One region of the Mesorhizobium sp. M0698 genome, then DNA from elsewhere that is predicted to be linked to it. Evidence: predicted binding sites of a transcription regulator. Region 1 holds the regulator's gene; the other holds the start of a gene.
What was found. The regulator LexA, encoded in region 1, represses DNA repair genes until DNA is damaged. The targets are predictions, from matches to a motif close to TGTTCNNNNTGTGTTCNG.

Region 1 (16,012 bases):
ACGCAATATGACGTCCGCATCGATCAGGCGGCCGTAACCCAAGCCCTGGCCAGATGAGCGCGCTGAAGATCCACATCGCCAAGGTCGCCGCCGGCAGCGCTCTTTCCTTCGAGGAGGCGCGCGAGGCCTTCGACATCATCATGTCCGGCGATGCTACCCCTGGCCAGATCGGCGGCTTCTTGATGGCATTGCGCGTGCGCGGTGAGACCGTCAGCGAGATCGCCGGCGCCGTCGCCACCATGCGCGCCAAGATGCTGCGTGTCGAAGCCCCCGAGGGCGCCATCGACATTGTCGGCACCGGCGGCGACAATTCGCACAGCGTCAACATTTCGACCGCATCCGCTTTCGTCATCGCCGGCAGCGGCGTGCCCGTCGCCAAGCACGGCAATCGCGGACTGTCCTCGCTGACCGGCGCCGCCGATGTGCTGATCGCATTGGGCGTCAAGATCGACATCCCTCCGGAGACGATCGGCCGCTGCATCCACGAGGCCGGCGTTGGCTTCATGTTCGCGCCGGCGCATCACCCGGCGATGAAGCATGTCGGCCCGACCCGGGTCGAGCTCGGAACCCGTACCATCTTCAACCTGCTGGGCCCGCTTTCCAATCCGGCGAGTGTCAGACGGCAGATGGTCGGCGTGTTCCTGCCCGAATGGATCATGCCGGTGGCAGAAACGTTGAAGGAACTTGGTGCCGACCATGCCTGGATCGTCCATGGCGACGGCTATGACGAGATCACCACCACCGGCGAGACACTTGTCGCCGAACTGGCCGGCGGCGAGATCCGCAGCTTTACGCTGACCCCGGAAGCCGTCGGACTGAAGCGGCACACCAAGGACGAGTTGCGCGGCGGCGACGCCGCCCACAACGCCCAGGCACTGCGCGACATGCTGGGCGGCGCAGCCGGCGCCTTTCGCGATACGGTGCTGATGAATGCCGGCGCCGGGCTGGTGGTGGCCGGCAAAGCGACGACCCTCGCCGACGGCATGGTAACGGCGGCGCAGGCCATCGACAGCGGCCGCTCGCTGAAAGTGCTCGACAGGCTGATCGAAATTTCGAACGGTTAAAACCATGTCCGACATCCTGCGCAAGATCGAGGCTTACAAGCGCGACGAGATCACGGCGGCCAAGGCGCGCGTGCCGCTCGCCGAGATCAAGGCACGGGCGACGGATGCCGACGCGCCGCGCGGCTTTCTTTCCGCCCTTGAAGCAAAGCGCAAATCCGGCAGGTTCGCGCTGATTGCCGAAATCAAGAAGGCTAGCCCATCCAAAGGCCTGATCCGCGCCGATTTCGATCCACCGACGCTGGCCAGGGCCTATGCGAAGGGCGGTGCCGCCTGCCTTTCGGTGCTGACCGACGCACCCTCCTTCCAAGGCGCGCCCGAATTCCTCACCACTGCGCGCGCTGCCATCGAGCTGCCTGCATTGCGCAAGGATTTCCTGTTCGACCCCTATCAGGTCTACGAGGCCAGGGCATGGGGCGCCGATGCCATCCTGATCATCATGGCCAGCGTCGACGACGCGTTGGCAAGAGAACTCGAAGCGACAGCGTTCGGGCTCGGCATGGACGCGCTGGTCGAAGTGCATGACGAGGCTGAAATGGAACGCGCGCTGCAGCTGTCGTCGCGGCTGATCGGAATCAACAACCGCAATCTCCGGACCTTCGAAACCAGCCTACAGACCTCGGAGCGGCTGGTAGCGATGGTGCCGGCCGACCGCCATCTGGTCAGCGAGAGCGGTATCTTTTCGCACGACGATTGCCGCCGGCTGGAGCAGAGCGGCATTGCGACTTTCCTGGTCGGCGAGAGCCTGATGCGCCAGCAGGACGTGGCCGCGGCAACGCGCCTGCTGTTGACGGGCAAGGCGCCGGCAGAGGTCGTTTGAGGATGGCGGCCGCCCTCACCCATCTTGGCGCGCAGGGCGAAGCCAACATGGTCGATGTCGGCGACAAGGCTGAGACGGTGCGCACGGCAGTCGCAGAAGGTTTTGTCGCGATGCGGCCCGAGACGCTGGACATGATCCTCGCCGGCGACGCCAAGAAGGGCGACGTGCTGGGCACCGCGCGCATTGCCGGCATCATGGCGGCCAAGAAGACGCATGAACTGATCCCGCTTTGCCATCCGCTGCTGCTGACCAGGATATCTGTCGATATCGAGGCGGACGCCGCGCTGCCCGGCCTGAAGGTGACAGCATTGACCCGCGTCACCGGCAAGACCGGCGTTGAGATGGAGGCTCTGAGTGCCGTCTCGGTCGCTTGCCTGACCATCTACGACATGGCCAAGGCGGTCGACCGCGCCATGGTCATCTCCGGCATCAGGCTGGTTGAAAAGACCGGCGGCAAATCCGGCGACTACAAGATCACCGGAGACGGGGCCACCGAGGCAGGCCGATAATGGCGCTGGTCCCAGTTGCCGAGGCGCTCGAGCGCCTGCTGGACGGCGCAGCAGCGCTGCCGGGCGAACGCGTCGCACTGCTGGATGCCGCCGACCGCGTGCTGGTGGAGCCGGTTGTGGCGCTCCGCACCCAGCCGCCGTTCAACGCCTCCGCCATGGACGGCTATGCCGTGCGGGCGGCCGATATCGCGTCCGTACCGGCAAAGCTTTCGGTGGTCGGCATGGCGCCGGCCGGACGCGGCTTTGCCGGAACGGTGCAGCAGCGGCAGGCCGTGCGCATCTTTACCGGCGCGCCGCTTCCCGAAGGCGCCGACACTATCGTCATCCAGGAGAACGTCCGCGATCTCGGTGGCGGCAGCGTCGAAGTGACGGAACCGACGGTGCAGGGGCGCAACATCCGCCGCCTCGGGCTCGATTTCGCCAAGAGCGATGTCCTGCTGCCCAAAGGCCGCCTGCTCGACCCGGCGGCCTTGTCGCTGGCGGCATCGGCCAATCACCCCGAGGTGCGCGTGGTCAAACGGCCGCTGGTCGCCATCATCGCCACCGGCGACGAATTGCTGCCGCCGGGCAGCGATCTTGGCCCCGACCAGATCATCTCCTCCAACGCCTATGGTGTCGCCGCTGCCGCACAGTCGGTCGGTGCGCGCGCGCTCGACCTTGGCATCGCGCCGGACCGCAGGGAGGCGATCGCTGCGCTGGTTGAAAAGGCCGTGAAGGCTGGCGCGAACGTCATCGTCACGCTGGGCGGTGCCTCGGTCGGTGACCACGACTTCGTGCATGACGTGCTGACCGGGCAAGGCATGACGCTCGATTTCTGGAAGATCGCCATGCGGCCGGGCAAGCCACTGATGTTCGGGCGGCTGGGAGACATTCGCTGCATCGGCCTGCCCGGCAATCCGGTGGCAAGCCTGGTCTGCACTCAGCTCTTCCTGAAGCCGCTGCTGGCGCGGCTCGGCGGCCGCGCCTTTCAGCAGGATATACGTCGGGCACGGCTCGGTGCCGCCATGCCGGCCAACGATCTCAGGCAAGATTATGTGCGGGCTGTTGTCATAGATGACGCCGGTACGCTCGTGGCGACGCCGTTCGGCATCCAGGACTCCTCGATGCTGAAAATGCTGGCCGATGCCAACGGGCTGATCGTTCGCGCGCCGTTCGCGCCTGCCGCAGCGGCGGGCTCCCCCTGCGACGTGCTGATGCTACGCTGAACCTGCCTCACTCCGAGATCAAGGTCCGGGTCAGCGGATGGTCTGGATCGGCCAAACCGTCGATGATGTTGAAATGATGCCGGTCAGGCTCGACGACCGAGCTGGTCGCGGTACCCAGGCCGATCCAGATGTTGGCCAGCAACGCGCTCTGACGCAGGAATTCGGCGCGCTCGCCGCCGCCGGCCCAGCAGGTCAGGCGGGCCTTGTCCATCGGGCGCAGCAGCACCGGGCTTTCGGCCTGCGCCTCGGCCTCATCGATCGCGATCGTCTTGTTCATGCCGGTGCGCATGATCGGGCGCAAATCATGCACCCCCGAGATCGACACCACGTGACGAACGCGCCGGACGACTTCGGGCGCCAGCGGCGTCGTCGCCGTAACCATCCGGCTAACAAGATGGCCGCCGGCCGAGTGCCCGGTCAGCATCAGCGGCCCTGGGACCATCGCCGCCGCCTTGCCGATCGCCGCGCCGACTTCCTTGACGATGCCGCCAATGCGTATCTGCGGACAGAGCGTGTAGGACGGCATCGCCACCGCATAGCCGCGATCAACAGGGCCAGCGGCAAGATGCGACCAGAAATTCTTGTCGAATTCCATCCAGTAGCCGCCATGAACGAACACCACGAGTCCCTTGGGCTTGATGGCCGGCAGGAAAAGATCGAGCCGGTTGCGTGGGTTGTCGCCATAGGCCATGTCGAGCCGCGCCCTGCCCTCGGTCGAAAGCACGTCGCGGAAAACCCGCGCGGGCTCGATCCAGGCCGCCGGCCAGCGATCGCTGCCGGCTATGTTGGCGCCGTTGGCATAGGCGTTGTCCCAATCGGCAATGTGACGTTCGAACACCCTGCGCCCTCCCTGGCAATATGGCCTTGCAACGTAGCCGTGAGCATCGCGCGGCACGTCGTCGCCAGCCTCACGATTCCAGCTCTCGCATCAATCTCAAGTGACAGCTGCTTTGATGGCGAAGCGCGCATCCTTCCACGCACCGGTGCGCAGGATATCCTCAAGCACTTTGACGGCCTGCCAGACATCGGCATAGCCGACATAGAGCGGGGTGAAGCCGAAGCGCATGGTCGATGGCGCGCGAAAATCGCCGATCACGCCACGTTCGATCAGCGCGCGCATGACCTGGTAGCCATGCTCATGCATGAATGAAATCTGGCTGCCGCGTTTTTCCCCATCGCGCGTGCTTTCGAGCGTGAGCCCGTAAGTGCCGCACTTTGCCTCGACAAGCTCGATGAACAGATCCGCCAGCGCGATGCTCTTCTTGCGCACCGCCGTCATGTCGACATCGTTCCAGATGTCGAGCGCGCCCTTCAGCGTGCGCATCGACAGGACCGGCTGGGTGCCGCACAGAAACCGGCGGATGCCGGTGCCGGCCGCATAGCCTGGCTCGAAGGCGAAGGGCCGTGCATGGCCCCACCAGCCGGTGAGCGGCTGCTGGATGTAGGAAAGATGCCGCTCAGCCGCATAGATGAAGGCAGGCGCGCCCGGGCCGCCATTCAGATATTTGTAGGTGCAGCCAACGGCAAAATCGGCGTTTGCCTTGTCGAGCTCGACTGGCATCGCGCCAGCGGTGTGGCAGAGATCCCAGACGATCATCGCCCCGGCTTCCTGAGCCCTGCGCGTCAGCGCCGGCATGTCGCGCAGTTCGCCCGACTTATAGTTGACGTGGTTGACCAGCACCACGGCGGTGCGTTCGTCGATCAGCTCTTCGATGGTCGGCGCGTCGACCCCCGAGAGGCGCAGCAGCGTATCTTTTCGCGTCGAAACCACACCCTCAGCCATGTAGAGGTCCGTCGGAAAACTATCGCCCTCGGCGACGATGACCTGCCGCTCCGGTCGCATGGCCATGGCGGCGTGCAGCAGCTTGTAGATGTTGACCGATGTCGTGTCGCAGACCACCGTCTGGCCGGCCGCGGCACCGATCAGGCGCCCGAGCTGGTCGCCAAGTTCAAGCGGCATGTTGAACCAGCCGGCCGTGTTCCATGCGCGGATGAGATCATGCGACCATTCTTCGGTCGCGGCCTTGTGCAGTTCATCGAAAGCGGCACGTGAAGCAGCTCCTAGCGAATTGCCGTCGAGATAGATCACTCCTTGCGGCAACACAAAGCGGTCGCGCATCGCGCGCAACGGATCCGCGGCATCCATCGCCTTTATGGCCACGAGATCGGGAATTCCTGTCATGATTTGTCTGCTCCCCCAAGATCCAACGCAACGCCGGACACGCATCGACTGTTCTTCCATTACCTGGTTGCGCGCAGCAAGGCTCCACCGGCGAGAAGCAGCCTGACCAGGCGGTGGAAACCGGGACTTAACCCGAGGTTGGCGTTTTGAATTCGTTTCGTTCACGGTGCATTGACCAGACCGCACAGTCGATACGGGTTCAATTCCGTGCCTTTTGCCGACCGACGGCCGATGTCAGTGCTGCCTTCTGGGAAGCCAGAAGGCGCAAACGAAAGCAGAATCAAGGGGATGACGCTCGCGACGGTGAAAATGCGGCATTCCGGTAGGGGCGTGGTTTGTTTCCCAAGCCTTAACGCATTCATTAAACTTTAAACAGTTGCGGAACACAACTGGAACAGATAGTGTTTGTTCTGGGTTTGTTTTTCTGATTCTGTTGGGGGTCGCTATGCTGACACGCAAACAACACGAACTGCTTATGTTCATCCACGAAAGGTTGAAGGAAAGCGGTATTCCGCCCTCCTTCGACGAGATGAAGGAGGCGCTCGACCTGGCTTCCAAATCGGGAATCCATCGGCTGATTACGGCGCTGGAGGAGCGCGGCTTCATTCGCCGTTTGCCCAACCGGGCCCGTGCGCTGGAGGTGCTGCGCCTGCCTGACTCGATCGCCCCCGGCCTCAATGCGGCACGCAAGTTCTCGCCGAGTGTCATCCAGGGTAGTCTTGGGCAAGGCGCCCCTCGGCAGGGCAAGCCGACATCGTCGCGCGTCCCTGCAGCCGGCAATGACGACGATGTCGTCGCCGCCGTTTCGATCCCGGTGATGGGCCGCATCGCCGCCGGTGTGCCGATCGATGCCATCCAGCACCAGACGCATTCGATTTCGGTGCCGCCGGATATGATCATGGGCGGCGAGCATTATGCGCTCGAGGTCAAAGGCGATTCGATGATCGAGGCCGGCATTTTCGACGGCGACACGGTGATCATCCGCAATGCCGATACGGCGAGCCCCGGTGAGATCGTGGTGGCACTGGTCGACGAGGAGGAAGCGACGCTGAAGCGGTTCCGCCGCAAGGGCGCCTCGATCGCCCTGGAAGCCGCCAATCCGGCCTACGAGACGCGCATCTTCGGACCAGACAGGGTCAAGGTGCAGGGCAAGCTCGTCGGACTGATCCGCCGCTACTGAGCTCCGCCCTTGGCGCCGGCTTTGGGGTTGTCGGCCCTGCGGTATGGCGGCAGGCCCCGTGCCGCGCGTGAAAATTTCCGCTGCACGTGCCAGGGCCGGTATGATTTTTCGACCGCGAAACGGATTTCGGCGCGCGTTGCCGCTTGTGGATCGAAGTAGACGGCGGCACTTCCCGCGCGCGCCAGTTGCCGTTTGGTGACGACGAGGACCAGCCGGTCGTAGTAGCAGGGGTTATGGGCGGTGGCGTCGTCGATGACGATCAAGCTGGCAAAGGCGCAGGCTGGCCGCGCAGTATCGCGGTCCTTGGCTTGCGCGATGATCGCGCCGGATGGATGCCTGGCAAGGCAGAGGCCGTCCGTGCAAATGAACGGCATGCCCGGCGGTAGGTCGGCCGGATCGGCAATGTCGAATTGCGGGTCGTTCTTTCCAGGTGTTTCCGGCGCGACGATAGCCTCTGATGTGAGCGCGCGTTTCCAATTGTCGATGGCGAACTCATTCGGGCGTGCCCGGTTGACCGCGAGTTCACCGCTGCCGATCGGCAGCGCCACCAGCCGTGCGTCCTCCGAGACCAATACGTCGGGTATGCGTGTCTGCGTTGTCGTCAGCAAGCCGGCGAGCGCAAAAGGAAGTGCCGCCAGCCGCAGCCACGTCGTCGCCATGCTGGCAATGACGAGGGCGATCGTCACCAGAAGGACGGATCTCAGCGAAATCAGCCCGACCGCATCGATCGGCGAGCGCTCCGAGATCCACCCGGACAGGGCGATCATCGCCGTCAGCCCCTTGCCCATGACATAGAGGAAAGGGCCATCCGCACCGAACGGCATCGCCAGCGCGCTGAGAACGGCGAAGGGCATGACGACCAGTGAGACGATGGGCATGATGGCCAGATTGGCGAACAGGCTGAGCGGCGCCACGCGCTGGAAATGCCATATGGCGAAAAGCGCCGTGGCGCTCCCTGCAATGATCGATGTCATCGCCAGACCGCACATGCCCAGCAGGACCTTTCGAGTGGCAAAGCGTAGCGGCGACCGCCGCGGCGGCGGCGTGGTGGCCCTGCCGGCGCGGTAATCGGACCAGCCTGCATAGGCGCCGACAAGGGCCGCCGTCGCGGCGAAGGACATCTGGAAACTCGGACCGACCACCTCGTGCGGCGACACCAGGATGACCGCGATGGCCGAGATCGCCAGGTTGCGCATGGTGAGCGCGGCCCGGTCGAACAGCACGGCGATAAGCATCACCGCCAGCATGATGAAGCTGCGTTCGGCCGCCACGACAATGCCGGAAAAGACGAGGTAGGCCGCAATCGAAAAAAGCGCGGCGGCCGCGGCATATTTCTTGACCGGCCGTCGCGATGAGAAATCGGGAAACAGCGCAAAGGCACCCCGCAGCAGCGCCATGATGGTGCCGGCGACCAACGCCATATGCAGCCCCGAGATGGAGATGATGTGGTAGATGCCGGTGCGCCGCATCGCTTCGTTGATCTCCTCGGGAATGCCGGCGCGCACGCCGACGATCAGCGCAGCAGCAATTTCGCCCTCGGCACCGCCGATGCGGCTGCGGATATGGTCGGCGATGGATTCGCGCGCGTCTTCGATCGCGGAAGAAAGCTGCGCGCCAAGCGGCATGCTGCCCGACGACACGACTTTCGGATTGCCAAGAAAAAAGCCGCTGCCGCCGATACCGGCGAAATAGCTGTCGAAGGAGAAATCATAGCTGTCGGGCCGCACCGGGCCGGTCGGCGGCAGCAGCCGCACATAGCCGGTGATCTCGGAACCGGCGGTCAGCTCAGCCGGTATCTTCATCGCCGAAACGCGGACCCGTTCCGGCATGTAGCGCAGTGTCGGCCTGGCCGTTGAGATCACATCGATTGTCAGCCTGATGCGGCCGCTCGCCATGGGCTCGTACGATACGACGCGACCCGTCAGCCGCGTCGAGATTTCGGAGCCGAGCATATGCGTTCCGACACGCCATGTCTCGAACTTGGCGGCAAGTACGCCAAGCGCGCAGAGCAGCGCCACCATGAAGCACAGGCGCGTCCTGGGCCATGACCGCGAGACGACGGCACAAAGGGCCGCGAGGAGCGCGATTGCGATCGGCTGTGGAAAGGCCGGCTCCACCGACAGCCCGAAATATACGACCACCCCGCATGCGAGGAACACCGGCACCAGCAGGAAGGCGATGCCGCGGTCGAGTTCCAGACCGGCTGCCGTGGTTACGCTGTTGCGGATACGGGACGGTGACGGGAGGCGGAAACGCCTGGGCAGGCGTACGATGGGCTCGCCCGCGGGCACGAGAACCGTTGCTGGGTCGCTGGCCGGCAGCGACGGAGCATCGAAGCGCGGAGCGGGTAGCAATGCCGGTGCCGGCAGGACAGGCGGGGGAGCGGCAAACAGCAAGCGTTCGCTGACGCCGCTGCCAACGTCCTCGCCCTCGCCCGCACCACGGCCTCGCACAGCCATCGGGTCTGCCCCTTGCGCCTCGACCTCCTATGCTACATGAACGCGCAACGCGCGAAAGTCCGCAAACCCACTTCCTTCGCCCGCCTGAGAGTTCCATGCCCGATAAGGTCGTCACCCGTTTTGCCCCCTCGCCCACCGGCTATCTGCACATTGGCGGCGCGCGCACGGCGCTGTTCAACTGGCTGTATGCCAAGCACACAGGCGGCACGATGCTGCTGCGCATCGAGGACACCGACCGCGAGCGCTCCACCGATGCGGCAAGCGCGGCCATTCTCGACGGGCTTTCCTGGCTTGGCCTGACATGGGACGGCGAGCCGGTGTCGCAATTCGAGCGTGCGCCGCGCCATCGCGAGGTGGCCGAGGAGCTCGTTCGTATGGGCAAGGCCTATTATTGTTATGCGACGCCTGCCGAACTAGAGGCAATGCGCGAGAGCGCACGCGCCAAGGGGCTGCCTCCCCGCTATGATGGACGCTGGCGCGACCGCGACCCGTCGGAGGCGCCGCCCGGCGCCAAGGGGGCGATCCGCATCAAGGCGCCGACAGACGGCGAGACGGTGGTGCATGACCGCGTCCAGGGCGACGTGCGCTTTCCCAACAAGGATCTCGACGATTTCATTATTCTGCGCTCGGACGGCAATCCCACCTACATGCATGCCGTCGTCGTCGACGATCACGACATGGGCATCACCCACATCATCCGCGGCGACGATCATTTGACCAACGCCGCACGCCAGACCGTAATCTATCAGGCCATGGGCTGGGAGGTGCCATCGATGTCGCATATCCCGCTGATCCACGGTGCCGACGGCGCCAAGCTGTCGAAGCGGCACGGTGCGCTTGGCGTCGAAGCCTATCGCGCCATGGGCTACCTGCCGGATGCGCTGCTCAACTATCTGGCGAGGCTTGGCTGGAGCCACGGCGACGATGAGATCATGTCGATCGCCGACATGATTGCATGGTTCGACATTGGCGACGTCAACAAGGGCGCCGCCCGTTTCGACTTCGCCAAGCTCGAGGCGCTTAACGGCGTGCATATGCGCCGGATGAACGACGCGGCGCTGCTCGACATCTTCATCGCCACTCTGCCGTATCTTGAAGGCGGCCCGGCAATCGCCGCGCGCCTCGACGACAGACGCAGGGCGCAACTGCTTGCCGCTTTGCCGGGCCTGAAGGAGCGCGCCAAGACGCTGGTCGAACTGGTTGAAGGGGCTGCATTCCTTTTCGTCGAGCGGCCGCTGCCGGTCGACGAAAAGGCGGCGGCGCTGCTCAGCGGTGAGGCGCGCACGATCCTGCGGGGCGCTCATGCGGCACTAGCCACGGTTTCGGAGTGGTCTGCCGCCTCAGCCGAAGCCGCGATCCGCGACTATGCGCAGGCCGCCGGCCATAAACTCGGCGCCGTGGCCCAACCTTTGCGCGCCGCGCTCACCGGCAAAAGTACCTCGCCAGGTGTCTTTGATGTGCTGGCCGTGCTTGGCCGCGAGGAAAGCCTGGCGCGGATCGCTGATCAAATCGATTAGCAAACTGGCCCAAGAAGATTGGCATTGAAAGGTGTGTTTCGCAGTGCAACATTGGGTCTTGGCCTAATCTGCCGCGCAGATTCAATTGCGGGCGCAAATGTGCGTATTCCGATGCTTTTGACGTGTTGGGTTCAGATATTTTGCCTTTGCCGGCCTGAGGAAACAAAAAGGAGTTTGCTATGACCGAACCTGCGACAAAAATGGAATTTGGCGGCAAAACCCAGGCATCGACGGCCAAGCTGGAACTCGGCGGCAAAACCCATGAATTCAAGATACGAAGTGGTTCGGTAGGACCTGACGTCATCGACATCGGTTCGCTCTACAACACCGCCGGCGTCTTTACCTACGATCCCGGTTTTACGTCGACGGCGAGCTGCGAATCGGAAATCACCTTCATCGATGGCGATGCCGGCATTCTTTTGCACCGCGGCTACCCGATCGACCAATTGGCCGAGCACGGCGACTTCCTCGAAGTCTGCTATCTCTTGCTCTATGGTGAACTACCGACCAAGGCGCAGAAGGACGATTTCGACTACCGGGTGACGCGCCACACCATGGTGCATGAGCAGATGTCGCGCTTTTTCACCGGCTTCCGCCGTGATGCGCATCCGATGGCGGTGATGTGCGGCGTGGTCGGCGCGCTGTCGGCCTTCTATCACGATTCCACCGATATCTCGGACCCCTATCAACGCATGGTCGCGTCAATGCGGCTGATCGCCAAGATGCCGACGATCGCGGCGATGGCCTATAAATACCACATCGGCCAGCCATTCATTTACCCGAAGAACGAGCTGAATTTCGCAGCCAATTTCCTGCATATGTGCTTCGCCGTGCCTTGCGAGGAATACAAGATCAATCCGGTGCTGGCCCGCGCGATGGAGCGCATCTTCATCCTGCACGCCGATCACGAACAGAACGCCTCGACTTCGACCGTCCGCCTGGCCGGCTCGTCGGGCGCCAATCCTTTTGCCTGTATCGCTGCCGGCATCGCCTGCCTGTGGGGTCCCGCACATGGCGGCGCCAACGAGGCAGCCCTGAACATGCTGGGCGAGATCGGTCATGTCGATCACATCCCGGAATTCATTGCGCGCGCCAAGGATAAGAACGATCCGTTCCGATTGATGGGATTTGGCCACCGCGTTTACAAGAATTACGATCCGCGCGCCAAGATCATGCAGAAGACCGCGCACGAGGTCCTGGGCGAGCTCGGCATCAAGGACGATCCACTGCTCGACATCGCCATGGAGCTGGAAAGGATCGCACTGACCGATTCCTATTTCATCGAGAAGAGGCTCTATCCGAACGTCGATTTCTATTCCGGCATCACGCTGAAGGCGCTGGGCTTTCCCACCACCATGTTCACCGTGCTGTTCGCGGTCGCCCGCACCGTCGGCTGGATCGCGCAGTGGAAGGAGATGATCGAGGACCCGCACCAGAAGATCGGTCGCCCGCGCCAGCTCTATACCGGCGCGCCGGAACGGGACTACGTGCCAATCGCGAAGCGGTGAAGGTGGTGAATGGTGAATGGTGAATGGTGAATGGTGAATGGTGAATGGGAGTAGCGAAGCGTCGCTCCCTGTCCATAGAAACCACTATTCACAATTCACTATTCACAATTCACTCACTTCCTCACCATCCCCATCACCACACCCGCGGCTATCTCGCCTGACGGCTCGTCGGTTGCCATACGCCTGGCGATTTCGGCAAAACCGTCCTTCTGCCAGGTGCGGTAGGCGGTATCGGAGAACAGCGCTTCCAACTGCCGCGCCAGATAATGCGGCCGCACATATTGATTGTAGTGTTCCGGCACAACCGGCCGGTCGGCAATGAGATTGGGCAAGGCTGCGCTCCATACTTCGATCAGCGGCTGCGCCATGCGCATGACCGGATCGAGCCGGTAGCAGGAGATCATCGGCACACCCGCCAGTGCCAGTTCCAGCGATACCGTCCCCGACGCGATCAGCGCCGCATCCGCCTTGCCGAAGGCCTGCCATTTGCGTTCGGCATCGAGGATGATCTCCGGCTTCTCGTCCCAGCTCGCGACCGAGGTCCTGACCAGGTCGGCGACGTGCGGCACCGTCGGCAATAGCAGGCGCAAGCGGTGCCCGCGCGCCCGCAGGATCGACAGCGTTTCGCCGAACGGCCCAACCAGGCGCCGCACCTCGCCGCGACGCGAACCGGGCAATACAAGCAACGTTTTCACACGGTCAGCGGAGAGGTTACGCGGCTGCGCCTGCGCCCTGGCGGCACTGACTATGCCCGGATCGTGTGCAAGGCGATGCCCGACATAGGTGCCGGGCGGCCCGCCCAGGCGAGCGAGTTCCTTCACCTCGAACGGCAGGATGCAAAGAATGTGATCGACATATGGCTTCATCGCCGCCGCCCTGCCCGGCCGCCAAGCCCACACGCTCGGGCAGACATAGTGGACGATCGGGATAGTCGGATCGGCGGCACGCACCTTCTTGGCGACGCGCAGCGAGAAATCCGGACTGTCGATGGTGATAAGGCAATCGGGCTTTTCACCGGCAATCGCGTTGGCCGTCTGGCCGATCCGCCGCATCAGGCGCGGCAGGTCGCGCAGGATGGCGCTAAGCCCCATCAGTGCGATCTCGCTGCCGTCGAACAATGGCGCCAGGCCGAGCGCCTGCAAATGGCGGCCGCCGATGCCGACAAGCCGAACTTCGCGCCCGGTCATGCGCTTGAGCGCCTGCACAAGGTCGGCGCCAAGCAGGTCGCCGGACTCCTCGCCGGCGACGACGGCTATCTTCAACGGCCGCTCATTCGCCATGCGCCGGCTCCGCAGCAGGCAGGCCGATTACGAACAGGCCGAGCGCATTGGCACGTCCGATGGTGGCGGGACCTTCGAGCACCAGCGAGCGACCGGCTTCGACGGCAATGCCGGCCAGTCCGGCGGCATGCGCCGCCTCGACGGTCAGCGGGCCGATGGAGGGCAGATCGGCACGCAGTTCCTGACCGGGCTTGGCGCATTTGACCAGAACACCTCGGCTCCCGCCGGCCAGCCTGCCGTGCCCGCGCAACTCCCTTGTCCGCTCGAGCAGCCCGTCGGTGCCTTCGACGCCTTCCAACGCAATGGCGCGGCCGCCGACCGCAACAGCCGCTTGGCCGATATCCAGCGCGCCGATGGCTTTTGCCGCCGCGTGCGCCGCCTCGATGTCGCGCCAGTCGGATTTGCGTGGCGCCGCCTTGGTCAGCAGGCCTTCGGCGGCGACCAGCTCCGGCACGATCTCGTGAGCGCCGACGACCTTGATGCCGCTGCGCTCGATCCTGCGCACGAACAGTTTCAGCACCGTATCGTCGCCCCGGGTTACACCGACGAAGAGGCTGGGTAGCCACGCGAGCAGGCCCAAATTGAGGCGCATGGCGCTCAGCCTGGGGCGGCGCGTGATATGACCCGCGGTTACGAGATGCGTAACGTGATGCCGCTTAAGGATCGGCAGCAGCGAGCCGACGTCTTCCAGCCTCAAGGTTGCCTGCTCATAGGGCTCGAAATCGGCTATGCGATCGACCTCGCCGGCCGCCATCACGACGAAGGGCAATTTGCCTTGCCGGGCGAGCGCTCGGGCAATTTCGACCGGGAGACTGCCGCCGCCGGCGATGATGCCGACCTTGGCATCTGGCGCGAGATCAAGGCCCTTTCCGGCAGCCTCAATCTTCGTCATCTGCCCTCAGTCTTCATCATCGGTATCGTCGCCGTCGCTACCCTTGAGCGACGGCACGGCGTAGTGCCGCTTGCCGCGACCGGCGATGAAGTCGACGATCTTCATGGCAGTCGGCGACGAGGCGAATTCCGCCTTGGCGAATTCGATGTTTTCGCCGACGGTCCGGGAGCGATCGAAGATCGTCTTGTAGGCTTTGCGCAGCAAGTGGATCTCCGAACGCGGCAGGCCGGCGCGCTTCAGGCCAATGATGTTGAGGCCGCGAAGGCTGGCACGGTTGCCAACGGCGATGGCGTAAGGAATGACGTCGCCGACGATCGCCGAGCAACCGCCGAGAAAGGCGTTATCGCCGATGCGGACAAACTGATGAACCGCGGTAAGGCCGCCGATGTAGACATTGTCACCGACTTCGCAATGCCCGCCTAACGTCGCTTGATTGGCGAAGGTGGCGTTCTTGCCGACCACGCAGTCATGGGCAATATGGGCATAGGCAAGGAAATTGCCGTTGTCGCCGATCCTCGTCTCGCCGCGGCTCGAATCGGTGCCGACATGCATGGTGACACCTTCGCGGATCGTGCAGTTCTCGCCGATCACCAGCGCAGTACGGCCGCCCTTGTGCTTGGTGTTCTGCGGCGGCCCGCCAAGTATCGCCATCGGATAGACCTTAGTCGATGCACCGATGGTGGTCGCGCCAATCACCGAGACATGGCTGACCAGTTCGACGCGGTCGCCGATCACGGCGTCGGGGCCGACGTGACAGAAGGGCCCGATGCGGGCGCCTTCGCCGATTTGGGCGCCTGCCTCGATGACCGAGGATGGATGGATGACTGTCTGGATTTTCATTAGCATTCGTTTGTCAGCCGCTTGCGACCATCATCGCCGAGATCTCGGCTTCCGCCGCCTTGGCGCCATCGACGAGGGCCTCGCAAGCGAATTTGAGAAGATTGCCGCGTTTCTTGATTTTCTTCACATGAATTTTCAGCTGGTCGCCTGGAACGACCGGCTTGCGGAACTTGGCATTGTCGATGGTCAGGAAATAAACCAGCGACGGCTTTTCCGTACCAAGGCTGCGGATGCAGATGGCGCCGGCCGTCTGCGCCATCGCCTCGATGATCAGCACGCCGGGCATGACCGGCTGGTCGGGGAAATGACCTTGGAAATGCGGCTCGTTTATGGTGACGTTCTTGATGCCGATGGCGGATTCGTCGCCATCTATGTCGACAATACGGTCGATCATCAAGAACGGATAGCGGTGCGGCAGGAGCTTCATCAGCCGCATTATGTCAACCGCTTCGAGCGTCGCCGCTGCGATGTCAGCCATTTCCCCCCTCACCCTGTTTGCGCGTCCGTGCAAGTCTGCGCAAGGCCGCTATCTCGCGCATGGCTTCCGCCATCGGCTGCG
Region 2 (16,012 bases), on a different contig from region 1:
CGGAGGCGATCTCGGAACGGGTGCTGACCGCGCTGACCCGCCTGTCGGCGGAAGTCATCCTCGAGACCGCCTTTGCCGAGGACGGGCTGGATGGCGCGGCGACCGTCGCCCATGCCCTGGTCCAGCGCGCCGTCGACGCGCATCCCGGCATCGCCCGGCTCAGCGTCGCGCTCGACCGTCCGGTCATCGGCCTCGGCGCCTCGGCGCCGCTGCACTATGTCGGCCTGGCCGAGCTGGTCGGCAATCGATGCGTGGTGCCGCAGGATACCGATGTCGCCAACGCGCTCGGCGCCGTCGTCGGCCAGGTCCGGGTTTCGGCCGAGGCGCGGGTCAGCCAGCCCAAGGAAGGGCTGTTCCGCGTTGCTTCCGGTGAAAGCGTGCGCGATTTCAACGACGAGGCGGCGGCAATCGCCGCGGCGGAGAAGGATGTGCGCGCGATTGCCGCCGGGCGGGCTAAGGACGCCGGCACCGACAGCGCCGAGATCGAAATCGCCAGCGAGTTCCGCGTCTCCACCGTAGAGGGCCAGCGCATGTTCATCGAGGCGCATGTCGTGGCGGTGGCGTCGGGACGGCCAAGGATTGCGGTGTGAGCGCGTAATCTCCCCCCCGAGGGGGAGATGTCGCCGAAGGCGACAGAGGGGGTCGCCTCGCATGAAGCGCGACGCGATTTGGTGCAAAGAAGAGGTTGCACTCCACGCGAGGCGACCCCCTCTGGCCTGCCGGCCATCTCCCCCTCAAGGGGGGAGATCGGCAGCGAAAACGCCCTACCTTCACCTTAGGCCGAGTTGACCCTACAACCTTGCCATGTCAAAGGCCCGAGGCCGGCAAGCCGGCCAAGCCCTGGAGAAGCCCTGATGACTGATCGCGTCGAGATCGCCGGATTGCGGATTGCCCGCGAGCTTCATGATTTCGTCGTGAACGAAGCGATGCCGGGCACCGGCATCGAGGCGGAGGCATTCTGGAACGGTTTTTCGGCGATCGTCTATGATCTCTCGCCAAAAAACCGGGCGCTGCTCGAAAAGCGCGATGCCATGCAGGACAAGCTCGACCGCTGGTATCGCGACAATGGCGCGCCCGTCGACATGGAGGCCTACAAGACGTTCCTCCGCGAGATCGGCTATCTCCTGCCCGAGGGGCCGGCGTTCAGCGTGACCACCGAAAATGTCGACCCGGAAATCGCTTTGGTTGCCGGGCCGCAGCTGGTGGTGCCGGTGATGAACGCGCGTTATGCGCTGAATGCCGCCAATGCGCGCTGGGGCTCGCTGTACGATGCGCTCTACGGAACCGACGCCATCCCGGAGACGGACGGCGCCGAGCGAGGCAACAAATTCAATCCGGCGCGCGGCGCCAAGGTCGTCGCCTGGGTGAAAAGCTTCTTCGACGAGGCGGTGCCGCTCACGACAGGCAAATGGGCCGGCGTCAACGGGCTTTCGGTCGCCAATGGCATGTTGCGGCTGGGCGAGGGTGCCGGCGCCACCATGCTTGCCGACCTCAGACAGTTTGCCGGCTATCGCGGCGATGCCGCCGACCCCGAAGCCGTCCTGCTGGTCAAGAACGGCCTGCACATTGAAATCGTCATCGACCGCAACAACCAGATCGGCCGCACCGATCCGGCCGGCATTGCCGATGTCGTGCTGGAATCGGCGCTGACCACCATCCAGGACTGCGAGGATTCGGTCGCCGCGGTGGATGCGCAGGACAAGGTGCTGGTCTACCGCAACTGGCTCGGCCTGATGAAGGGCGACTTGGCGGAAGAGATCACCAAGGCCGGCAAGAGCTTTGTCCGAAGGCTCAACCCCGACCGTACTTACACCGCGCCGGATGGCGGCACGCTGACCTTGCCCGGCCGCTCGCTGATGCTGGTCAGGAATGTCGGCCACCTTATGACCAATCCGGCGATATCAGACCGCGACGGCAACGAGGTGCCGGAAGGCATCATGGATGCGGCGCTGACGGCGCTGATCGCGCTGCATGACATCGGCGTGAACGGGCGCCGCACCAATTCTCGCGCCGGCTCGATGTACATCGTAAAGCCCAAGATGCACGGGCCCGACGAAGTTGCCTTCGCCGTCGAGATTTTCGACCGTGTCGAGGCGCTGCTCGGCGTGCCCAAAAACACCCTCAAGATGGGCATCATGGACGAGGAGCGGCGCACCACCGTCAACCTCAAGGAGGCGATCCGCGCCGCGAAAGAACGCGTCGTCTTCATCAACACCGGCTTCCTCGATCGCACCGGCGACGAGATCCACACCTCGATGGAAGCCGGCCCGATGATCCGCAAGGGCGACATGAAGCAGGCCGCCTGGATTGCCGCCTACGAAGCCTGGAACGTCGACATCGGGCTGGAATGTGGGTTGGCCGGCCACGCCCAGATAGGCAAGGGCATGTGGGCGATGCCCGACCTGATGGCGGCGATGCTGGCCGAGAAAATCGCGCATCCCAAGGCCGGCGCCAACACCGCCTGGGTGCCGTCGCCGACGGCGGCAACCCTGCACGCCACGCACTACCACAAGGTCGACGTCCATGCCGTGCAGGCGGCACTGAAGAGCCGGCCCAAGGCAAAACTCGACGACATCCTGTCGGTGCCGGTCGCGGTGCGGCCGAACTGGTCTCAGGCGGACATCCAGAAGGAACTCGACAACAACGCGCAAGGCATTCTGGGCTATGTCGTGCGCTGGATCGACCAGGGCGTCGGCTGTTCGAAAGTGCCGGACATAAACGACGTCGGCCTGATGGAGGACCGCGCCACGCTGCGCATCTCCTCGCAGCACATCGCCAACTGGCTGCATCACGGCGTCTGCACGCCCGAGCAGGTCATGGAGACGATGAAACGCATGGCGGCGATCGTCGACCGCCAGAACGAAGGCGATCCGCTCTACCGGCCGATGGCGCCGGATTTCGACAAGTCCATCGCCTTCCTCGCCGCGTGTGATCTGGTCTTCAAGGGCCGCGTCCAGGCCAACGGCTACACCGAGCCAGTGCTGCACGCGCGGCGGCTGGAGCTGAAGGCGCGGGATAACGGCTGAACCGAAAGCACGATGCACGCCGGCCAAGGGTAAGCGCCGGCGTCTCCCTCCCCCTTGAGGGGGGGTGGCCCGAAGGGCCGGGTGGGGTCGCCAATGCAGTGCGCCAACCCAATTCTGACGGTGCGCCTTAGGAGGAGCATCGCAACGCTCCGCACCTCGGTCGGTTTCGAAATGCGACAGGCCGAGCGTCTCACCGGCGACCCCACCCGGCCGCTTCGCGGCCACCTTCCCCTCAGGGGGAGGGAAAACGCTACGCCGCCTGCGCCATCCGCTCCGAGCTCATGCGGTACGAAATCGCTTCGGCCAGATGAATGCGGCCGACCGTCTCGCTGGCCTCGAGATCGGCCAGGGTCCGCGCCACCTTCAAGACGCGGTGATAGGCGCGCGCGGAAAAGCCGAGCTTTTCGCTGGCATCCCTCAGCAGCGACAGGCCGGCGGCATCGGGCATGGCGATCTCCTCGATGACTGACGGCGAGCAATGGGCGTTGGTGGTGGCGGTCGCGCCGAGCCGCTCGAAGCGCTCGCGCTGGATCGTACGGGCGCGGGCAACACGTAGTGCGACGGCGGCACTTTTCTCCGCCCGGTCCGGCCGGATCAGATCGCTGGCCGAGACCGCCGGCACCTCGATCCTGAGATCGATACGGTCGAGCAGCGGGCCGGAAATGCGCGCCTGGTAGTCGGTGCGGCAGCGGTCGCCGCGCAGGCAGCGATAGCCGGGCTCGCCGGCCATGCCGCAGCGGCACGGGTTCATCGCCGCGACCAGCTGGATACGTGCCGGATAAGTAACGCGATGATTGGCGCGCGCGATCATGCAGTCGCCGGTCTCGAGCGGCTGGCGCAGCGCATCGAGCGCCTGCGGCGAGAATTCGGGAAACTCGTCGAGGAACAGCACGCCGTGATGGGCGAGCGAAGCCTCGCCCGGCCGTACGCGCAACCCGCCGCCGACCATCGCCGCCATCGAGGCCGAATGATGCGGCGCGCGGAACGGCCGCCGGTCGGTGAGTTTTCCTTCGCCGAGTTCGCCGGCCACCGAGGCGATCATCGAGACTTCGAGCAATTCCCTGGGCGCCAGCGGCGGTAGGATCGACGGCAGCCGCTGCGCCAGCATCGACTTTCCCGACCCCGGCGGTCCGACCATCAAAAGATTGTGGCCGCCGGCGGCCGCCACCTCCAGCGCCCGCTTGGCGGTCTCCTGGCCCTTGATGTCGGCAAGGTCGGGCAGGTCGCGCGCCGCGGCATGGATGCCGGCTTCCGGCCGTGACAGAACCTGCGTGCCGCGAAAATGATTGGCGATGGCGATCAGGCTGCGCGGCGCCAATATGTCGAAGTCCTTGCCGGCCCAGGCCGCTTCCGGCCCGCAGGCGAACGGGCAGATCAAGCCCTTGCCTTCGGCGTTGGCACCGATTGCCGCCGGCAGCGCGCCAGCCACCGCGGCGATGGTTCCGTCGAGCGACAATTCGCCAAGCACGACATAGCCGGCCAGCATGTCGCCCGGAATGGCGCCGAGCGCCGCCATCAGCCCGAGGGCGATCGGCAGATCGTAGTGGCTGCCTTCCTTGGGCAGGTCAGCGGGTGCCAGATTGACGGTGACCTTCTTCGACGGCATCGACAGGCCGGATGCATGCAGCGCTGCCTGCACCCGCTTGCGGCTTTCGGCTACAGCCTTGTCGGCCAGCCCGACGATGTGCATGTTGACCTTGCCCGGCGCGATCATCACCTGCACGTCGACCGGCACGGCCTCGATGCCCTGGAAAGCAACCGTGCGAACCCGCGCCACCATGTCTTCACCCCGGATGCAGGCTTTTGCCCCAAGCCTTTGCGATCATGCCGCGAACGGCGTCACCGGAGACAACCACAGATTTCCGGCGAAGGCAAGAACATTTGGGGAACAGCTGAGCGCCACGGCTGCAATGGTCCGGAACGCGGCCGCTTCCAGAAGCAATGTACGCTAGTTGCGCTTCTCCTCGACGGCATCCCAAAATAGGCTGGCGATGTCGGCGCCGCCGAAGCGCTGCACTTCGCGTATGCCGGTCGGTGAGGTCACGTTGATCTCGGTCATGTAGTCGCCGATGACGTCGATGCCGACAAGGATGAAGCCGCGCTCCTTCAGCGCGGGGCCGATGCGGGCACAGATCTCGCGTTCGCGCGCCGTCAGCTCGGTCTTTTCGGCGCGGCCGCCGACATGCATGTTGGAGCGGGAATCATGCTCGGCCGGTACCCGGTTGATGGCGCCGACAGGCTCGCCGTCAACCAGGATGATGCGCTTGTCGCCAGCCCGCACCTCCTTGAGGTAGCGCTGCACGATGTAGGGTTCGCGGAACAACTGGTCGAACATTTCGAGCAGCGAGGCGAGGTTGCGGTCGGCCTCGTGCAGGTGGAAGATGCCGGCGCCGCCATTGCCGTAGAGCGGTTTGACGATGATATCGCCGAACTCCTTGCGGAAGGCTGCGACCTCGAGAGGGTCCTTGGTGATCAGCGTGTCCGGCATCAGGTCGGGAAATTCGGTGACGAAGATCTTTTCCGGGCTGTTGCGCACCCAGGCCGGGTCGTTGACCACCAGCGTCTTCGGATGGATGCGCTCGAGAATATGCGTGGTGGTGATGTAGTTCATGTCGAAGGGCGGATCCTGCCGCAAAAGGATGACGTCCATCTCCGAAAGATCGGTGCGGACTTCTTCGCCCAGCGAATAATGATTGCCCTTCTCGTCGCGGACCTGCATCGCCTCGATACGGGCAAACACCTTGCCGTCGCGCAGCGACAGCCGGTCGGGCGTGTAGTGGAACAATTGGTGGCCGCGCCGCTGCGCCTCCAGCGACAGTGCAAACGACGTGTCGCCGGCTACCGACACGGTGGAGATGTGGTCCATCTGGACGGCGACTTTCAGGGGCATGGCAGCTCTCCGGCGCACTTGGAGCGATCCACTTGGACGCACAAAGTACGCTCCAACATTTCTTGAATCCATGCATCGTGCTTTCCGAAAATCGATTCCGATTTTTCGGGCCGATGCATCGACGACAGCGATATAAGGAAATCGGCGGCCTCTGCCAATCGGCCAAGGTCATGATGAGGCTGCGCTTCGCTTGGCGCAGATCCCAACGCGATGTGCCTTCAGCGGTCGAACACCAGCTTGGAATAGCCGAGGAAGGACAGCGCCATGGCGACCAGCGAGGCGACCGCAAGGGCTATGAGCGGCGACACCATCGGCAGTGCGAACAACATGACGCAATAGACGAGATAATTGACGACGCTGGTGGCAATGCCGACGCCGCCGTAGCGGGCGCCCTCATGCGCGATGCCCCGGCTGGAAGGCGAGAAGGTCAGGTGGCGGTTGATCAGCCAGGTGGCGGACAGCGCAAAACCGATCGAAATGATGCGGGCTGCCAAGGGGCCAAGCGGCGTTGCCGCCAGCACCAGCCAAAGCGCACCCGCGTCGGCGACGAAGCCGATGCCGCCGGCGACAATGAAGCGGGCGAGGCGTCCCATTTAGGCTCTAGGCCGCGCGCGGGGTCTTGCGCGGTCCGGCCTTCAAAGTCGCGAGCGCGCTTGCACGTTCACGTTCGACGCGACCGGAAGGCATCGACAGATAGAAGATGCGCTTCTGCTCGGCGCGGCCGCGCGACACCGAATCGAGGATCACCCCGGTCACCGCCGCCAGCATCGACAGCAGCAGCAGGCCGACCGACAGAACCCAGGTCGGCATGCGCGGCACAAGCCCGGTTTCGGCGAACTCGATCAGCACCGGCGCCATCAGAAACAGGCTTGATGCCAGGAAGAACACCGAAAAAGCGCCGAAGAAACGCAGCGGCTGCGTCTCCTTCATCAGCATGGCGAACATCCACAGGATCTTCGCGCCGTCGCGAAAGGTCGACAGCTTCGACGAGGAGCCTTCCGGCCGGCGGCCATAGTCGAGTCCGATCTCGCTGACCGGCAATTTGAGCTGCGAGGCGTGCACCGACATTTCGGTCTCGATCTCGAAACCGCCGGAAACGGCGGGAAAACTCTTGACGAAGCGCCTGGTGAAGGCGCGGTAACCCGAGAAGATATCGGTAAAGTCCGAGCCGAACAAACGTTTGTAGAGGCTGTTGAAGATGCGGTTGCCGAAGGCGTGGCCTGTCCTGCCGGCGTCGTTGGCGACGCCGCGCCTGGTGCCCACCACCATGTCGGAGCGCTCGGTCAGCAGCGTGTTGATCAGTTGCGGCGCGTCCTCCGGCGCATAGGTGCCGTCGCCGTCGGCCATCAGGTAGATGTCGGCCTCGATGTCGGCGAACATGCGGCGCACGACATTGCCTTTGCCCTGGCGCGGCTCGCGCACCACGATGGCGCCGGCGGCGCGGGCTCGGAGCGCCGTCAGATCGCGCGAATTGTTGTCGTAGACATAGATCGCGGCGGCAGGCAGCGTTTCGCGAAAGCGCCGCACCACTTCGCCGATCGTCAGCTCCTCATTGTAGCAAGGCAGGAGCACGGCGATGCTCGGCTCATGGCGCACTTCTTGTGGCATTTTTCGTCTCCGGATGCCCTGTGAGGCCCCTGACCGCTCAAGCGCCGGCCTCGCTCGGGCGGCTTTACTATTTATTGAAGCTGTTAAGGCTAGGTTTAAACCGCACCGTATTCCTTCCAAAGGTCCTGATATGAGCACAGCCGACGATGGCGCCTCCATTTGGAGGTCCGATATCGCGCTGGCGCTGCTTGCCACGTTGCCGGCACTTGCCGTCAATGCCCTTGCCGGCTTCCCGGAATTGACCAATGCCGGCGGCGACAACGACAATCTGCTGCGCCTTGTCGAAGTTCGCGACATGCTGGCCAGCCAGGGCTGGTTCGATCTGCACCAGTACAGGATGGGCCTGGAAGGCGGTTTCGTCATGCATTGGTCGCGGCTGGTCGATGCGCCGATCGCCGCCATCATCATCGCCGTATCGGCCCTGACCGGCAGCGCGGCCTTTGCCGAGAATGTTGCGCAAGTGCTGTGGCCGACGCTGCTCTTCTGCCTGACCGTGTTTTTCACCGCCCGCGCCGCACGCAGCTTTGCCGGTGACAGCGCCGTGCTGCCCGCTGTCGTGGTCGGCGCTGCCGCACTGTATTTCATTGGCATTTTTTCGCCTGGCGCGCTCGATCACCACAATATCCAGCTGATGCTGAGCATGGCCAGCCTGAGCCTATTGCTTGAAGCGCCAATGCGCAGGCCGGCGGCATTGCTCTCCGGCCTGTGCGCCGGATTGATGCTGGCCGTCGGTATGGAGACCGCCCCTTATGTGGCCACCATCGGCGCCTCTGTCGCCATGCTGTTCGCCCTCGGCGCCAATGGCGAGAGGCTGATCGCCAGGGATTTCGGCCTCGGCTTTGCCGGCGTGTCCGCTCTCGTCTTTGTCGCCACCATTGCGCCGTCTGCCTGGGGTCAGGCGCAATGCGACGCCTTTTCGACCGTGCAGTTCGTCGTCGCGGCGATTGCCGGAACCGGCCTTGCGGCGATAGCGTCGATCGAGCCGGCCGGCCGCACGCGCCAACGGCGCATCGCCTCACTTGGCCTGCTTGCCCTGCTATTGGGCGCTGTCGTCGTCTTGTTGTTCCCACAATGCCTGGCAGCGCCCTACGCCAACCTCGATCCGCGCCTCAAGGAGCTATGGCTTGATCACATCGACGAGGCGCAATCGCTGTTCAAGCTGCTCGCTGAAGATCCGGCCGGGGTGGTGGCGCGCTATGCCACGCCGCTCATTGCGCTCGTGCTGATGGCGCTTCGCCTTGGCCGCGGTGGCTGGCGGCGGCAGGACAGCCTTGTCGGCGCGCTGCTTGTCGTGGCCTTCATCGTCAGCGCCTGGCAGGTACGCGGTTCGACATTCTCGATCGCCTTCGCCGTCATCCCGCTTGCCGCCTGGATTGCCAAATGGCGTCAACGGGCCGAGGCCAGCGCGTCGCGCGGGGTGGCGCTGCGCATGGCTGCCGTCTGGCTGGTTTCGGTGAATGCGGTCTGGACTGGGGCTGCCGCGGCGACCTCGGTAGCCTTCGACGACAGCAACACCACGGCGGATAATGGCGACGGCACCGATGTCGCTTGCCAGCGCATGGCCTCCTTTGCGGCACTCGGCCGCCTGCCCGGCACCACCGTACTGGCAATTTCCAATCTCGGATCGCCTATCCTGGCCTATTCCGGACATCGCGTCTTCGCTGGGCCTTATCATCGCAATGTCGCCGGCAACCTGCTGGCGCTCGATGCCTTCCTTGGGTCTGATGCCGATGCCAGGACGGTCGTGGCGGATCATCACGTCGGCCTCGTCGCGCTGTGCCCCGGCAGCGCCGAAAGCAAGCTCCTCGCAGCCAAGGCGCCGGCAGGCTTTCTTGCCGGGCTGATGCGCGGCAGCGTGCCGGAATGGCTTGAGCCGGTTGCCGGGACCAGCGGAGCCGCCGTCGAATTGTACCGCGTCCGGCTGGGCAACTGATCGATCGGCGGCCCGTGCGGCCTTTTGTCGGACATAAGTCCTGACAATCCACTCTTTCGCCCTTGCCCGCCCGACATGGCTGGATAGGATGCGCGCCGGCCGACCGCGATCATTGGACCGGGAGAGAATTTCATGATGCCATCGGCACGCTTTGCCGACCTCGAAGGCGCTTCGGTGCTGATCACCGGCGGCGGCTCCGGCATTGGTGCTGCCTTGACCGAAGGTTTTGTCCGCCAGGGGGCAAAGGTCGCCTTCATCGATATCGCCGACCGTCCGAGCCTGGCGCTGGCCGATCGGTTAGACAAGGAGCTCGGCCGGCGGCCGTTCTATCTCAAGACCGACATACGCGACATCGAGGCATTGCGGGTATCAATCGCCAAAGCCGCCGAGGCGCATGGCAACGTGACCGTGCTGGTCAACAATGCCGCTCAGGATGACCGTCATGCCGTCGAAGACGTCACGGTGGAGTTCTGGGACAACAACCATGCCATCAACCTGCGCCCGCATTTCTTCAGCGCACAGGCGGTGGCGCCGGGCATGAAGCGGGCCGGCGGCGGCTCGATCATCAACTTCACCTCGACGTCGTTTCTCATCAACCATCCCGATATGCCGGCCTACACCGCCGCCAAGGCCGGCATCGTCGGTCTCACCAAGGGTCTTGCCGGCAAGCTCGGCGTCGACGGCATCCGTGTCAACGCGATCGCGCCCGGCTGGGTGATCACCGAGCGGCAGAGAAAGCTCTGGGTCACCGAAGAAGCGCTCGCCGCTCATGTCGCCAAACAGTGCATCAAAGAGGTGATGCAGCCGGAAGACATTGTCGGCACCGTGCTGTTCCTGGCGTCGGATGCCTCACGCATGCTGACCGCGCAGATGCTGATCGTCGATGGGGGGTTCCTGTGATCTCATCGAGCAAGGCAGCTTCCGTCGCGGCCGTCGACTGGGGCACCACCCGTATGAGGGTCTGGCTGCTCGACGGCGCCGGCAAGGTTCTCGCCGAGCGGCGCGGCGATGACGGGCTGATCACCGCCCAGGCTAAAGGATTTTCGTCCATTCTTGAAGGGCATCTGGCTGCACTGGGCGCAGCCGAGGCGCTGCCGGTCATCATTTGCGGCATGGCCGGTTCGCGCCAGGGCTGGCTGGAGGCGCCCTATGTCAGCGTGCCGGCGCCGATCGGCGCTATTCTCGCCGGCGCTGCCCGCATCCCCGGCCAGCGCCGCGACATCCGCATCGTGCCCGGCCTTGCCCAGCGTCTGGCCGACGCCCCGGATGTCATGCGCGGCGAGGAGACGCAGCTTGCCGGCGCCGGTTTGCCGGCAAAGGGACGCCATGTCGTCTGCATGCCTGGCACGCATTCGAAATGGGTGCTGGTCGAGGACGGTGCCGTTGCCGGTTTCGGCACCTGGCCGACCGGCGAGCTGTTTTCGGTGCTGGCCGCGCACTCGATCCTGCGCCATTCGCTGGGCGAGCCGCCGAAGCCGGTTGCCGCCGAAAATCCATTTTTCCGGGAGTGGTGCCTGAAGGCGTTGGCCGAAGGCGGTGACATCGGTTCAAGACTGTTCTCGATCCGCGCCGCCAGCCTGCTGCAGGATCTGAAGCCCGAGGATGCCGCCGCGTGCCTGTCCGGCCTGCTGATCGGCGGCGAGATCGCTTCGGCAAATCGCCGTTATGGGGCGAGTGCCGTGCCCGTCGTGCTGATCGCGTCGGGCGCACTTGGCACGCTCTATGCCGACGCGCTCGGCCTTGCCGGGCTCGCGGTCAGGGTGGTCGACGCCGACGAGGCGGTGCGTGCCGGTCTTGCCGAAGCCGCGCGCGAAAATGGCATGATCGCCGGAAATGGAGTTGCCGCATGACAGAGACCGCACCTTTTCCAAAGCTCGAGCGGGGTCTGGTCGCCATCCTGCGTGGCCTCAAGCCAAGCGAGGCGGTGGCGATCGGCCAGGCGATCTTCGGCGCCGGTATCGAAGCGATCGAGGTGCCGCTCAACTCGCCCGATCCTTACGCCTCCATCGCCAGCATTGTCGGAGCGCTTCCTCCAACAGCCTTGGTCGGTGCCGGCACGGTGCTCAGCGCCGCCGATGTCGACGGCCTGCACAAGGCCGGCGGGCGGCTGCTGGTCAGCCCCAATATCGATGCCGAGGTCATGGGCCGTGCCATGCACTACGGCATGGTGACGATGCCCGGCGTGTTCACGCCGACCGAGGCATTTCAAGCAATCCGGCTCGGCGCCTCGGCACTGAAATTCTTCCCGGCGAGCGTGCTTGGCGCGGCGGGCATTTCGGCGATGCGCGCGGTGCTGCCGGCCAGTGTGCTGGTCGGCGCGGTCGGCGGCGTTTCGGATAAGGATTTTGCCGGCTACAAGGCAGCCGGCGTCAGCGTCTTCGGTCTTGGCTCGAGCCTGTTCAAGCCGGGCATGAGCGTCGACGAAGTGGCAGCGCGAGCGAAAGCCGCAGTTCAGGCCTGGGACGCGGCGTTTGGAGTGGCATGATGAGCGAGACCATTGTTTCGGTTTTTTCCGACCATGTCTGCCAACTCGGGGAGGGACCAAGCTATGACCCTGCCACCGACACGCTCTACTGGTTCGACATCGTCAACGGCCAGCTCCTCGAACAGCGCCTGTCGGGCGGTGCCGTCAAAATCCACGAGCTCGGTCAGATGGCCAGCGCCATCTGCATCATCGACGACCAACGCCAGCTGATCGCCACCGAGACCGGTCTGCATGTCCGCGACGTCGCGACCGGCAAGCTGACGCTGCACACGCCGATCGAGGCCGACAATACGGTCACCCGCTCGAACGATTCACGCGTTCACCCTTGCGGCGCCCTCTGGGTCGGCACCATGGGCAAGGGCGAGGAGAAGGCCGCCGGTTCGATCTACTGGTTCTTCAAGGGCGAGCTGCGCCGGCTCTATGCCGACGTCACGGTGCCCAATTCGATCTGCTTTTCCGAGGATGGGACGATCGCCTATTACACCGACACCAGCACCGGGCTGTTGATGCGCGTCGGCTGCGATCCGGCGACCGGCCTGCCGGTTGGCGAACCGAAGGTCTTCGTCGACCACCGTTCGGCCAAGGGCTATATCGATGGTTCGGTGCTCGACCGTGACGGCATATTGTGGAACGCCTGCTGGGGCGGCAGCGTCGTCGAAGCCTATGGACCCGACGGCAAGCTCGTCCGTTCGGTGGCGATGCCGGCGACGCAGCCTTCCTGTCCGGCTTTCGTCGGCAGGAATGCCGACCGGCTGGCGGTCACCTCCGCCTGGTCGGGCAAGAGCGAGAAGCAGCGCCTGCTCGACCCGCAAGCCGGCATGACATTTATGCTCGACATTCCAGTCAATGGTCGCTTCGAGCCGCGTGTGCTGATTGGCTGACCATGATGCCGAAAAGTGGGAACCGGTTTTCGGAAAAGATCATGGTCAAACAGGAAGATGGCGCCGTTGCTGTCGTGCAGGCGTCCGGCTGACGTCGGTTCCGCGAAAGCCGAATGCATTCGCCGTGCGATGCTAGAACGGTTCATCGTTTCGCGGGAACGCTGAACCGCTCTATCTCTTTGTTTTGACGCAATTCCGGACGGAAAACCGTTTCACACTTTTCCTGGAATTGCTTTAGCAATCGTGCTGCCGGGAAATCGTTCGATCATGTCAAGCCGCAAGCCGAAGCTGATCCTTGTCTACGAGCCAGAAAAGGCTTGCTTCGATCGGCTGGTTGCCGATAACCACGTGCCGGAGCGTGCCGCCGAAATTGCCTCCTATCTGGCGCAATCGACCGATATCGCTGCTGAATTCGACGCACTTGCCGCCGCTTGCCAGAAGCGCGGCCCGTCGTTTGCGCCGGTGGCGCTCGACGACGCCGCAAGCGTTCTCGCCGGCGAGGACCCGAAGACCACGCTAGTCTGGACGCTGACCGACGGCATCGCCTATTTCCGCGGCGGCGCGGCACCAGCTCTGGCACGGCTGAACGGCCTGGAGGCGATCGGCGCCGACGATGCGCTTTTCGCGCTCTGCCAGGACAAGTTCCGTTCAGGCGCCGTGCTCGGCGCGTTCGGCTTGCCGGTGCCGCAGGCGGGCCTTGCCCGTGACGGCGCCTGGCTGGTCGCGCCGCCGGCTTCGCCCGCCGGCTGGTTCGTCAAGCCGAACCGGCTCGGCGCCAAGATCGGTATCTGGCCCGATTCGCGCTGCCACGATCTCGGCCATGCGCTGGAGCTTAGCCGGCGCGTCTTCGCCGCCTATCGCGACGATGTCGTCGTCCAGCCCTATGTCGCCGGCCGCAACGCGCGCGCCAGTTTTCTCGGATTGAGGCCGGATACCGGCGTCGAGGCGCTGGGCATCGCCTTTGTCGATTCAGGCGGCGATTTCCAGACCATGCAGGACAGCCTGGCGCTTTACGGCAATACCGGCGAAGCGGCCAAAGCCACGGGAAATTACGCCGAGCCGTTGCTGCTGCCGGTCGCCGGCAGCCAGCCTCTGGCTGATGCAAGGATCCGCAACATCGCCGAAAGCCTGATGGTCGGGCTTGGCCTGCGGGATGTGTTTTCCATCGATTTCCGGGTCGAAGCCGACGACAGCGTCCACCTCATCGAGTTCGAGGTCTGCCCCGGCCTGCCCTGCTTCGATTTCCGCGATTACTGTCGCCAGCAATGGGGCTTGAGCCTCGCCGATGCGATGGCGGAGGCAGCGGCGAACCGGCTTCTCGCCTAAATCCCCTCGACCAGCACGATTTCGCCCTCGGCCACCTTCTGGCGGATCGCGACGGCGCGCTGGTATTCGGGAGAGTGGTAGCAGTCATGCGCCGCCGCAAGCGACGGAAACTCGATGATCACGTTGCGGTCGCGGCCCGGCCCCTCGGCCTTCTCATGCGCGCCGCCGCGCGCCAGGAACTTGGCGCCGAAGCGGTCGAAGGCCGGTTTGGCAGCTGCGACATAGTCCTTGTAGCCTTCCGCATCGCGCACGTCGACGCGAGCGATCCAGTATCCCTTGGGCATGGCATTTCTCCGAAATGGTTTTGGGGATGTTACGCGGAGCGCATTTCGTCAAGGATGGCTTCCGCCGCCGCCCGCCTGTCGGCCGCACCGACGATCGGCCGGCCGACGACGAGATGGCTGGAGCCGTTACGGATCGCCTGCGCCGGCGTCACCACCCGCTTCTGGTCGCCATGGTCGCTGCCCTTCGGCCGGATTCCCGGCGTCACGACCGCCAGGTCGGGGCCGACGATGCGGCGCACCGCCTCAGCTTCCTCGGCCGAGCAGACGATGCCGCCCATGCCGGCATGCAGCGCCTGCTCGGAGCGCCTCAGCACCAGTGTATGCGGATCATACTCATAGCCGGCGTCGATCACGTCCTGCTCGTCCATCGAGGTCAGCACGGTGACCCCGAGCAGGCAAAGGTCGCTGCCCCTCGCGGCCTCGACCGCCGCCTTCATCGTCTTCGGATAGGCATGGATGGTCAGCATGCTCATGCCCATCCTGGCGATGTTGTCGACCCCCTTGGCAACGGTGTTATCGATGTCGAGGAGCTTCATGTCGAGAAAGATCCTAGTGCCGCCGCTGGCCAGCTCGCGGGCGAAATCGAGCCCGCCGGCAAAGGCGAGCTGGTAACCGATCTTGTAGAAGGAGACGATCCCGTCGAGCTCGCGCACCGCTTTCTCGGCTTCCTTCAGCGTCGGCAGGTCGAGGCCGACGATCAGCCGTTCCTGCATCGTGTCGGCATGCGCGGCGTCCGGGATCATGCCTCGATCCGCGTCGACAGCATGCGCGAGGTTTCGATCAGCGTTCGGCATAGGTGCTCCATCGATTGGCGTAGTCTTTCGTCCCGGAAGTTGCCCTCGTCGTCGAAGGCGTAGCCGCCCTCCGGCACCGAACACTCCGGTGTCACCACCTCCATCCGGCAGCGTACCAGAACGGCGCGCAGATGGTTGATGCAGCGTATCCCGCCGAAGGGTCCGTTGGAAGACGAGCAGAGGCCGGCGACCTTGCCGGCAAGCGGCCTGAACGTCCGGCCGCCATCCTTGCGCAGCTGGCTCACCCAATCGATGCTGTTCTTGAGCAGCGGTGGAATGGAGCCGTTATATTCGGGCGTCGCGATCAGCAGCCCGTCATGGGCGGCGATCATCCGGCCGAGCTTGACGGCGTTGTCGGGAATGCCTTCGTCCTTTTCCAAATCCTGGTCGAGGATCGGCAGCGGATAGTCGGCGAGCGAGATGCGGGTCACCTCGGCGCCCTGCATGGCAAGTTCCTTCTGTGCCACGTCGGCGGTCCTGCCGCTATAGGCGCCGCTGCGCAACGAACCGGCGACGACGAGAATTTTCGGGATCACAGCCATGGGTCTGCCTTGTCACCCGATGGGTATAAGACAAGTGCTATTCAAACCCAACGCTTCAATTCATGCGGCCCCGCGTCGGTAGATCCAAAGCTGCGTCGGCGGAATATTGCGGATGACGAAATGGAAATGCTCGACCGTATAGTCGCCGCGGCCCGGCGGGATCGGCGACAGCGGCCCGTAAGTCAGCTGCACGATCGGCCGGCCCGCCGGGATACGGTCGAGCAGGCTCTCGACATAGGCGAT

Region 2: the regulator LexA is predicted to act here: its motif matches at 4,900-4,917, upstream of NKI16_RS22330 (YifB family Mg chelatase-like AAA ATPase).

The regions. Positions count from the first base shown of each region.
Region 1 covers NZ_JAMYPQ010000011.1:165,741-181,752, forward strand. Annotated here, with positions in the region: gene NKI16_RS21820 (SurA N-terminal domain-containing protein) at 1-57, shown strand, start outside; gene trpD (anthranilate phosphoribosyltransferase) at 54-1,064, shown strand; gene trpC (indole-3-glycerol phosphate synthase TrpC) at 1,069-1,881, shown strand; gene moaC (cyclic pyranopterin monophosphate synthase MoaC) at 1,884-2,390, shown strand; gene NKI16_RS21840 (molybdopterin molybdotransferase MoeA) at 2,390-3,595, shown strand; gene NKI16_RS21845 (hormone-sensitive lipase) at 3,603-4,433, opposite strand; gene kynU (kynureninase) at 4,530-5,777, opposite strand; gene lexA (transcriptional repressor LexA) at 6,223-6,957, shown strand; gene NKI16_RS21860 (ComEC/Rec2 family competence protein) at 6,951-9,416, opposite strand; gene gltX (glutamate--tRNA ligase) at 9,512-10,933, shown strand; gene gltA (citrate synthase) at 11,113-12,441, shown strand; gene lpxB (lipid-A-disaccharide synthase) at 12,555-13,721, opposite strand; gene NKI16_RS21880 (LpxI family protein) at 13,711-14,613, opposite strand; gene lpxA (acyl-ACP--UDP-N-acetylglucosamine O-acyltransferase) at 14,620-15,453, opposite strand; gene fabZ (3-hydroxyacyl-ACP dehydratase FabZ) at 15,467-15,931, opposite strand; gene lpxD (UDP-3-O-(3-hydroxymyristoyl)glucosamine N-acyltransferase) at 15,924-16,012, opposite strand, start outside.
Region 2 covers NZ_JAMYPQ010000012.1:74,775-90,786, forward strand. Annotated here, with positions in the region: gene NKI16_RS22320 (hydantoinase/oxoprolinase N-terminal domain-containing protein) at 1-590, shown strand, start outside; gene NKI16_RS22325 (malate synthase G) at 855-3,026, shown strand; gene NKI16_RS22330 (YifB family Mg chelatase-like AAA ATPase) at 3,277-4,806, opposite strand; gene gshB (glutathione synthase) at 4,975-5,916, opposite strand; gene NKI16_RS22340 (GtrA family protein) at 6,135-6,509, opposite strand; gene NKI16_RS22345 (glycosyltransferase) at 6,517-7,524, opposite strand; gene NKI16_RS22350 (hypothetical protein) at 7,655-9,457, shown strand; gene NKI16_RS22355 (SDR family NAD(P)-dependent oxidoreductase) at 9,590-10,357, shown strand; gene NKI16_RS22360 (2-dehydro-3-deoxygalactonokinase) at 10,357-11,307, shown strand; gene NKI16_RS22365 (2-dehydro-3-deoxy-6-phosphogalactonate aldolase) at 11,304-11,942, shown strand; gene NKI16_RS22370 (SMP-30/gluconolactonase/LRE family protein) at 11,942-12,823, shown strand; gene NKI16_RS22375 (D-alanine--D-alanine ligase family protein) at 13,091-14,149, shown strand; gene NKI16_RS22380 (DUF1330 domain-containing protein) at 14,146-14,433, opposite strand; gene pyrF (orotidine-5'-phosphate decarboxylase) at 14,463-15,176, opposite strand; gene NKI16_RS22390 (NADPH-dependent FMN reductase) at 15,173-15,769, opposite strand; gene pmtA (phospholipid N-methyltransferase PmtA) at 15,830-16,012, opposite strand, start outside.